3 regions of the Micromonospora sp. NPDC005203 genome follow, and region 3 is predicted to be linked to each of the others. Evidence: riboswitches for the same ligand, from Rfam matches in the RefSeq annotation. Region 3 holds a riboswitch; each other region holds the start of a gene.

Region 1 (3,248 bases), on a different contig from region 3:
GAGGTCGCCGGTTGGCTCGCCGCGCTCGACGCGCCGCGCCTACAGGTGGTGACGAGCCTGGAGGCCAAGGGCATGGAGTACGACGGGGTCGTGCTCGTCGCTCCGAGCGAGATCCGGGCGGATCCGGGTGCGGGGGTACGCACCCTGTACGTGGCCCTTTCCCGGGCCACGCAACGGCTCACCACGATCGATCCAACCGGCTGATTCGGCGCGCCTCGCGGGGCGGACCAGCGGTCCGCGTCACACTTGCATACATAGCGATGTGAGCATACATTTGACCGGGCCCCAACCGGCGGCGGAAGGTGGATCTCGTGGGCGCAGGTCATGACCACCACCATGGGTCGGTCGCCAATGCCGCACACCAGCACAGGGGCCGACTCTGGGCGGCGTTCGGGCTGCTCGCCACCCTGATGGTGGTCGAGGCGGTGGCCGCCCTGCACACCGGCTCACTCGCCCTGCTCTCCGACGCCGGGCACATGTTCACCGACGTGCTCGGCATCGGGATGGCGCTCGCCGCGATCACCGCGACCCGGCGGGCCACCGCCGACCCGCAGCGCACCTTCGGCCTCTACCGACTCGAGGTCCTCGCCGCACTGGCCAACGCCGTTCTGCTCTCCGGCGTCGCGATCTACGTGGTGATCACCGCGATCCGCCGCTTCGGCGACCCGCACGAGGTCGTCGCCGGCCCGATGCTCGTGGTGGCCGTGCTCGGCCTGCTTGCCAACATCGCCGCCTTCGCCCTGCTCCGCGCCGGAGCCCGGGAGAGCATCAACATCCAGGGCGCCTACCTGGAGGTGCTCGGCGACCTGCTGGGCTCACTCGGCGTGATCGGCGCGGCGCTCCTCATCTCCGTCACCGACTGGTGGTGGGCCGACCCACTGGTCGCCGTCGCCATCGGCGTGTTCATCCTGCCGCGCACCTGGCGGCTGGCACGGGCGGCCGTCCGCATCCTCGTGCAGGCCGCCCCGGAACACCTCCAGGTGACCGCCGTGCACGACCGGCTGGCTGCGGTCCCCGGGGTGGTCGAGGTGCACGACCTGCACGTCTGGACGCTCACCTCCGGCATGGACGTGGCCTCCGCGCACCTGACCATGGCACCCGGCGCGGAGGTCGGCGCGGTGCTCACCGCAGCGCGTACCGCCCTGCACGACGACTTCCGGATCGAACACGCGACGTTGCAGATCGAGCCCGGCGCCACCTCCGGAGCCTGCGGCTCGATCGAGTGGTGACACTTTTCTCGTGACGGCGTGCGCACCGTCCGTCACATCAGCTGCAGCGGCCCCACCCGCACCGGTAGGCTCGGTCCCGGCCTCCACCAGGCGGCGCCCTCCAGGCGCCGGTGGCGGTCGCCGCCTAATCGCCCATCCGGGCGAACCGGGGAACCATGTTCCTGGGGTGTATCCGCGTCAGCGGTAGGGATCTTCCGTCCCGAACCCGTCAGCTAACCCGGTCGGCGGCTGACGGAAGGACATGCGCAGTGGCACCAGCACGACCACCCGCCGCCCGACTGGCGGCCCTGATCGTCGCGATGTTCGCCCTCGGCGTCGCGATCCCGGCCGGCACCGCCTCGGCCGCTCCCCCGACAAGCCAGCGGGCCGCCGCCGCACCCGACTCCGACGAGGAGGGCGGCACCCCAACGCTGCGCGCCCAACTCGAGGCCGCCAGCAAGGGCTACCTGGACGCGAAGCGCGCTCTGGACACCTCCGTGCAGCGGCAACAGCAACTCGCCACCCAACTGAAGACCATTGAGGTCGAGCTGGCCCAGCGCGACGGCAAGGTCGGTCAGATCGTCGGCGTGGCGTACCGCACCGGCCGGCTCGGCGCGGTGTCGGCGCTGCTCGACAGCAGCAGCCCGGAGGGCTTCATGGACCGGGCCGCCGCCCTGGAGGCGGTGGCTGCCAACGAGGACCGGGTGCTGCGCGATCTGCTCGCCACCAAGGACCAGGCCAACCGCACCCGGGCCGCCCTGAACGGCGAGATCACCGAACAGCGCAAGCAGGTCGCGGTGATGGCCAAGCGCAAGGACCAGGCCGAACGGGCCCTGACCGTGGCCAACACCCCCAAGCCGCAGCCCACCGCCGACAGCGGCTCCAACCGGGGCACCTCCACCGCCAACGCGAAGGCGGCACCCCGCAACTCCGACGGCTCCTGGCCGTCCGAGTCGTGCAGCGTCAACGACCCCACCCCCGCCACCGGCTGCATCACCCCGCGCACCCTGCACGCGCTCAACCAGGCCAAGGCCGCCGGCTTCACCCGGTACGTCTCCTGTCACCGCCCCAGCGGCTCCGGTGAACACCCGAAGGGCCGGGCCTGCGACTTCGCCGCCCAGGCGAGCGGCTTCGGCGGCAACGCCACCGGCGGCGACAAGACGTACGGCAACAACCTGGCCGCGTACTTCATCCGCAACGCCGACCGGCTCGCCGTGCTGTACGTGATCTGGTATCGGCAGATCTGGCTGCCCAGCAGCGGGTGGAAGTCGTACAGCGGCGCGAGCGGGACCCCGTCCACCGACCACACCAACCACGTACACCTGTCGGTCTACTGACCCCACCGGGACGGTCCTGGTCGGTGGCTCACCTGAGTCTCCACTCAGTATGCCCCGATCAGAGGAATGCATCGCTCTCTTGATGAAGGGTGTCGTCGCGGCCCCTCGGCTGGTCGATGTTGCAGGTGCTACACATCTCGTGCTTCCGGATCGGGATGTGGTTCGGCACGTCGATCCGGTCGAGGGGCACGTTCGCGAGTGCCGTGCCGGTCGGCCGGGGGAGGAACCGTCGGGGAAGATCGCTTGACGCATTAAGTTAACGTCATTAACCTCCAGGAAGCGCCGTTAACCAGCCCTGTGGAGGTCGTCATGACCGAGTACTTGAGCATCGCCGGCAACACCCTCGGCTATGAGGTGTCCGGGCGAGGCCCCCTCGTCGTCCTGGCGCACGGTATCGGCGACAGTCGGCACTCCTACCGTTTCCTCGCTCCGGCCCTGGCCGACGCCGGGTACCGGGTCGCCAACGTCGACATCCGCGGCTGCGGCGACTCCAGCCTGGGCTGGGACGGCTACAGCCGCACCGACATCGCGGGTGACCTCGTCGCCGTCGTGCGCCACCTCGGCGGCCCAGCCGTGATCATCGGCCAGTCGATCAGCGGCGGTGCGGCGACCATCGCGGCAGCTACCGCGCCTGGTCTGATCAACGGCGTCATCGAGCTGGCGCCGTTCACCCGGGTACAACCCTTCGATCTCGGCGGGCTGA
Region 2 (3,248 bases), on a different contig from region 3:
TGAAGATCGGGCAGCTCTGCATCTTCCGGCTCTCCTCGCCGGCCGAGCACCCGTACGGCTCGGCGGTCTACGGCTCGCGCTACCAGGGGCAGCGGGGGCCGACGCCGAGCCGCGCCTGGCAGCACTGGCGCACCTGGCCCACCCGCTGACCCCGTGAACGACGAGGGCCCGCCGCGACGAATCGCGACGGGCCCCTCGGTCAGTACCCATGATCAGCCTGGACGGCCGTAGCTGTGGATCGGGCCGTCGTCGACCTTCTTCATCTTGACCGGTTGACCGGCCTGCGAGGCGTGCACCACCCAGCCGCCACCGACGTACATGCCGACGTGGTGGATGTCGCTGTAGTAGAAGACCAGGTCGCCGGGGCGCAGGTCGGCCTTGCTGACGTTCTTGGTGACGCGGCTCTGCGCCGCGGCGTTGTGCGGCAGGGACACCCCGGCCTTCGCCCAGGCGGCCAGCATCAGCCCGGAGCAGTCGTACGAGTTCGGGCCCTCGGCACCCCAGACGTAGGGCTTGCCGATCTGCGCGCAGGCGAACTTGACAGCCGTCCCCGCGGCGCCGCCGGGATAGCTGCCGGGGCAGGGAGCTGGGCGCAACGGACCGCCGCCACCGCTGCCGTACACCTTGAGGCGCAGTTTTTGCAGCTTGTCGATCTCGTCGTTGATCTGCTTCTTCTTCGCGGCCAACTGAGACTCGGTACGGGTCAGCTGGGTCACCATCTCGTCGAGTGGCGCCTTCTGCCTGGCCAGCTCGTCGCGCAGGTCGGCCACCTCGCGGACGTCCTGCTGCTGGTTGTGCGCGAAGCGGTCGAGCATTTCGAGCTGGCCGACCACCTCGCTGGGTGACTGACTGCCCAGCACCGCGTTGACGGTCAGCACGTTCTCACCCTTGTAGGCGCGTACGGCCAGGGCACTGACCTTGTCCATGGCGGCGTCGACCTGACGCTCCAGCGGGGCGATCCGGGCGGCCAGCGCCTGGGCCTGCCTGCGCTTGTTGGCCAGGTCGATGCGGGTGGCGTTGTGCTGTTCGATGATCGGTTCGAGTTTGTTCCAGTCGGCGTCGATCTGGCGTTCGATCTCGGCGACGGACGGGTCGGCGTGGGCCGCCGTGGCGCTGCCGGTCAGGACGACGGCGACGCCGGCCAGGGCGGCGAGCGCGGTGGTGAAGCGGGACCAGCGTGGGCGCGGCGCGATCGACGGCGGGCCGGCTGCTGCCGACCGCTCGGACGACGGCCGCGGGGCATGGAGTGCCACCGGGGTTCCGTACTCCTTCTTCCTGACCGCCTACCGGGTTAGCTGACGGGTTCGGGCGGGAAGTGGGCGCCCTACCGCAGTGACTGCGGATTCACCCCGGGGGACATGGGTCCCCGGTTCGTTCGGAAACGACTCGGCGGTGTCGGACCGTTACCGCCCGGGCTGGACGGAGCTGCTATCGGGCCGACGAATGACCAGAGTAGAGACGCTTGTTACCACTCCGCAACCCGTGCGGCCGTGACACTCCGTACCGATCGGAGCGGATCACCGGCCGGAGGTGAAGAATTCTTTCCCCCACGAGTCGACACATGGAAAGGTATTGACGCGGACTCCCGGGCGGAGCGAGGGTGACCTCACCTTGACCCGCGAAATCTAGGGGGTTCGATGCACCATCCAACCCTGTTCCTCGGCCGGCGCGCGCTGCTCGCCGCAGCCGTGGTCGCCGCCGTGGTCGCCGCCGCGACCGCGGTCCCACCACCCGCCACCGCCGTCGCCGCACCCACCACCGACCGGCAGCAGCGGTACGCCGCCGCGGCGGCCGAGTACGGCGTACCGACCGACGTGCTGCTCGGCGTCTCCTACCTGGAGTCCCGCTGGGACAGCAACGCCGGCACACCCAGCACCAGTGGCGGCTACGGCCCCATGCACCTGACCGACGCCCGACACGTGGCCGCCCTGCCCGTGGGCGGCCACCACGACACCGGCGCCGAGGACCCGCGTGGCGACGACTCCCGTACCGCGCTGGCACCCGCGCCCCGGCCGGCCGAGGACCCGGCGCCACCCGCCGCCGCGTTGCAGACCGTGGATGCCGCCGCCGGGCTGACCGGCGCGACCCCCGACGCGCTACGCACCGACGCCGACGTCAACATCCGGGGCGGGGCCGCGCTGCTGGCCTCGTACCAGCGGGAGTTGGGCGCGCCGGTCGGTGCCGGCACCGACCCGGCCAGCTGGTACGGCGCGGTGGCCCGCTACGCCGGCGCGGACAGCGCCGACGCCGCGGCGGCCTTCGCCGACGAGGTCTTCACCACCATCGGCAGCGGCGAGTCGCGGGTGACCGACGACGGCCAGCGGATCACGCTGCCGGCCCGGGCGATCCGGCCGCAGCGATCGTGGCTGGACCGGCTGGGTCTGCGTCGGCTCGCCCGCCCGGACGGGCTGGAATGCCCCCGGACCATCTCCTGCGAGTGGATCCCGGCGCCCTACGCGGCGTTCGGCGACGGGGACTACGGCAACCACGACCTGTCCGACCGGCCCGCCCGGCAGAAGATCGAGTACATCGTCATCCACGACACCGAGGGAAGCTGGGCCACCACCCTGCGACTCGTCCAAGACCCGACGTACGTGAGCTGGCACTACACGCTGCGCTCGGTGGACGGGCACATCGCCCAGCACGTCAAGACCAAGGATGTCGCCTGGCACGCCGGCAACTGGTATGTCAACGCCAAGGCGGTCGGGCTGGAGCACGAGGGCTTCGCGGCGCAGGGCACCTGGTACACCGAGGCGATGTACCGGACCTCGGCGAAGCTGGTCCGACACCTCGCGCTGCGCCTCGGCGTCCCGCTGGACCGCCAGCACATCATCGGCCACGACAACGTGCCCGGCACCATCGCCGCGAACGTCCGTGGAATGCACTGGGACACCGGCCCGTACTGGGACTGGAACCACTACTTCGAGCTGCTACACGCGCCCCGGTTGGACACCGGCACCCCGGCCACCGGTCTGGTCCGGATCGACCCGGACTTCGCCACCAACCAGCCGGCGTTCGTCGGCTGCGTCACCGCCAGCGTGCCGTGCGCGCCACGCGGCTCCTCGGCGGTGGTGCTGCGCTCGGCGCCGGCCGCGGAGGCGCCACTGGTGAACGACATCGCGCTCCGCCCCGACGGCACCCCGAACTCCATGGAGGTGTCGGATCACGGCGCCCGCGCCTCCGCCGGCCAGACGTACGCGCTGGCCGGCCGGCAGGGCGACTGGACGGCGATCTGGTATCTCGGGCAA
Region 3 (3,248 bases):
GCAGGCCGCGCGGGAGACCGTCGTGACCGGCAACCAGCCTCCCGGGCACCTGGGCGCGGTCGTCGATGCCGTGCTGCCCAGCCTGCGCCGGGCCGAGACCGAGGGCGTGGACGACATCGACGGTATCGTCGACATCCACATCGCGCAGACCGTCGAGACGCTGCTCGGCCAGTCGCCCGTGCTGGCGGCCGAGGTAACGCAGGGGCGGTGCGCGGTGGTGGGTTTGTCGTACCGGCTCGCCGCCGGGGTGGTGCGCCCGGTAGCCGCCGTGCCGGCCGGCTTCGCGACGCTCGGCGTGCCGACCGGGTCGGCCGACCGGTCGCTGCCGCCTGACACGTCGAGGGCCGCCCCGCTTCGTGCGGAGCGGCCCTCGACGGAGGATCCAGTGGGTCAGAGCAGCGACATGTGTACGTGGTCGGTGTGGTTCGACGGCCCGCTGTACGACTTCCAGCCGCTCGCCGGGAACCAGATCTGCCGGTTCCAGATCACGTAGTAGATGCCGAGCCGGTCCGCGTTGCGGATGAGGAACGCGGCGACGTTGTTGCCGTACGTCCGGGTGTCCTCGTTGTGCCAGGGTGCGAAGCCGCTCTTCTGTAGCGACCAGTCGCAGGCTTTGCCCTTGGGGTGCTCCCACGGCCCACCGGAGCGGTAGCAGCCGACGAACCGGTTGAAGCCGGCCGCCTTGACCTCCTTGTACGCGTGCAGGGTGCGGGGCGTGATGCAGCCGGACGTGGTCGGGTCGTTCTCACTGCACGACTGCGCCTTCCAGTCACCGTCGGCGGTGCGACCCGGGCCGATCTTGGCGACCTTCGAGGTGGCGTCCACCAGGCCACCGGTGAAGCCCTTGCCGCCGACCAGGGAGAGCGCCTTGTCGGCCTCGTTCTTCCGCTTGGCCATCACGGCGGTCTGCTTCTGCTGCTCGCGGACCTCGGTGTCGAGGAGCAGCTTGGCCTGCTCGGCACGGGCCTTCACCGCGTTGACCTCGGCGAGCTTGTTCTCGTTCACCATGTTGATCTCGTCGAGCATCGCGGCGCGCTGCACGAAGGTGTCCGGAGCGTTGCTTTCGAGCAGCATCGCGAGCGCGCCGATCCGACCGGTCCGATACGACTGGGCGGCGATCTGCCCGACCTGTGGCGCCAGCGCGTCCAGGTCGGCCTTGGCCCGGTCCACCTCCAGCGCCAACTCCAACTGCCGCTTCTTGGACTTGTCCAGTTTGGACTTGGCGGCGGAGTAGTCGCGGTTGGCCTGCTCGATGACGTCGTTGAGCAGCTTGGGCTCGCCGTCCTCCTCGTGCCCGGACGGCGTGGGGGTCGTCGGGGCGGCGTGGGCCGGGAGGGGGCCGGCGAGCACGGTCAGTGCGGCGATCACGGCCACCACGGGTGTCATCCAGCGGCGTAGGGGTGCCGTCACAATGTTCCCTTCCGTCGACCGCCGACCGGGTTAGCTGACGGGTTCGGGGCGGAAGTGGCCCCTACCGCTGACGCGGATTCACCCCACACACCTGGGTCCCCGGCTCGCCGGTTGGCGATTGGGCGGTGGCACCGCAGGCGCCGCTTCGCGCCTTCATCGGTAACCGGCAGCGAGGTTACCCGAGAGTCGACTGGCTGAGCTACGCCTGGATACTGACCAAAAGTGTCATATCGCCATAGCGTTGGGTAACCAGTGACGCGGTTCTCAGGGGGGAGGCCCGATCTGGTCACGCTGAGGAGTGTCACCATGCCGTATCCGTGCTCCTGTTCGACTCCGGCCACCCGTCGGTGGCGGTGGATGGGGGCCGGGTCCGCGTCTGGTCCGGCTCGTCGGGTCGCCGCGATCGCGGCGCGTTGAGGGCAGCCAGTGCCTCCGCCCGGCCGTCCGCCTGGGGGCGCGACCGGGTGGCATCGACGGACGGCGTGGTCTCGGCGCGCCCGGCGGCGGTCACGATCGCGGCCAGCCCGGTGGTCAGTGGCACGGCGGCGATCAGCCCGAGGGTGGCGACCGCGCTGCGAACGATCTCCTGCGCGAGGAACTCGCTGGTGAGCAGCTGCCCGATCGGCCGCGCGTCGGCGGTGAGCAGGAGCAGCAGGGGCAGCGACGCGCCCGCGTACGCCAGCACGATGGTGTTGACAGTGGAGGCGATGTGCGCCCGGCCGACGCGGGTCGCCGCACGGTAGAGCTGCAAGCGGGTCAGCCCGGGATTGGCGTTCGACAGCTCGGTGACGGTGGCCGCCTGGGTGACCGTCACGTCGTCGAGCACCCCGAGCGAACCGATGATGATCCCGGCGAGCAACAGGCCGTGCAGGTCCACGTCACCCTGGAACATCGACAGTGTCGTGGCGTCCTCACTGCCGAAGCCGGTGAGGTGGGTTGCCGCGGTGGCGACGGTGGCGAGCGCGCCGGTCAGCACCAGGCTGCCCAGGGTGCCGAGCACCGCGACCGAGGTCTGCGCGGTGACGCCGTGGGTCAGATAGAGCACCACGAACATGATCAGGGCGGCACCGACCACCGCCACCAGGAGCGGTGACCGGCCGGCGCCGATGCCCGGCAGCACGAAAGTGAGCAGGATGGCGAAGCTGGCCGCCAGTCCGGCGAGCGCGGCCAGCCCCCGCCACCGGCCGAAGGCGACGATCGCGGCGGCGAAGACCACCGCCAGCCACACCAGCGGGGTGCCGCGCTGATGCTCGGCGATGTTCCAGTTGCTGAGCGTGGGATCGGTCGGATCGGTCAACTCGACCAAGATGATCTCGTCGCCGACGTCGACACGTGGCGCGCCCGGGCCGTCGGGCACCGGTGTCCGTACCTGCTGGCCGGCGGCGGGTCCCTCGTCCACGCGGACGTCGACAGTGCCGCACGGCCCGGTGCCGACTCTGGGTGTGCCCTCGGGGCTCGACGGCAGCGGCGGGCACGGCTCGGTCACCACCCGGGTCACCGTGCCGGCGTAGCGCGGCACGTCCGCTCCGCCGTCGGTCTGCGGTGCTCCTCCGCGCGGCCAGAGCAGCGCCGCGGCGACAACGGTGGCGACGAAGAGCGGCACCACGGTCATGACGAGGATCCGTCGCACCCGGGGTGGGGCGGACGGAGTGGGACGGGCGTGGTCGGAACCCAAGTCGAGACTCCCAACGATCCGGTCCGGGATACGTGTCAGCGCGCCGCGCGGTTCAGTGTCCTCGCCGAAAGGCGACGCGAGGCGCGGCGGATCGCGGACCGACGACCGTGTGATCACGGACGGTCAGTGCCCGGCCCGGGTTGCCCGGGAACCGGCCCCGCGC

Evidence for each region. Region 3 has a riboswitch for cyclic di-AMP ahead of ACFYPM_RS01930 (coiled-coil domain-containing protein). Riboswitches for the same ligand answer to the same signal wherever they lie in the genome.
Region 1: it holds a riboswitch for cyclic di-AMP, as region 3 does, so the genes downstream of both, ACFYPM_RS24225 (coiled-coil domain-containing protein) here and ACFYPM_RS01930 (coiled-coil domain-containing protein) in region 3, are expected to answer to the same signal.
Region 2: it holds a riboswitch for cyclic di-AMP, as region 3 does, so the genes downstream of both, ACFYPM_RS13915 (NlpC/P60 family protein) here and ACFYPM_RS01930 (coiled-coil domain-containing protein) in region 3, are expected to answer to the same signal.

The regions. Positions count from the first base shown of each region.
Region 1 covers NZ_JBIAKV010000012.1:85,175-88,422, forward strand. The annotation lists gene ACFYPM_RS24215 (HelD family protein) at 1-204, shown strand, start outside; gene ACFYPM_RS24220 (cation diffusion facilitator family transporter) at 312-1,229, shown strand; cyclic di-AMP (ydaO/yuaA leader) riboswitch at 1,341-1,472, shown strand; gene ACFYPM_RS24225 (coiled-coil domain-containing protein) at 1,478-2,545, shown strand; gene ACFYPM_RS24230 (alpha/beta fold hydrolase) at 2,855-3,248, shown strand, end outside.
Region 2 covers NZ_JBIAKV010000005.1:47,820-51,067, forward strand. The annotation lists gene dcd (dCTP deaminase) at 1-149, shown strand, start outside; gene ACFYPM_RS13915 (NlpC/P60 family protein) at 213-1,253, opposite strand; cyclic di-AMP (ydaO/yuaA leader) riboswitch at 1,267-1,402, opposite strand; gene ACFYPM_RS13920 (N-acetylmuramoyl-L-alanine amidase) at 1,638-3,248, shown strand, end outside.
Region 3 covers NZ_JBIAKV010000001.1:391,352-394,599, forward strand. The annotation lists partial or broken gene ACFYPM_RS01925 (carbonic anhydrase) at 1-325, shown strand, start outside; gene ACFYPM_RS01930 (coiled-coil domain-containing protein) at 391-1,410, opposite strand; cyclic di-AMP (ydaO/yuaA leader) riboswitch at 1,415-1,545, opposite strand; gene ACFYPM_RS01935 (YibE/F family protein) at 1,712-3,085, opposite strand.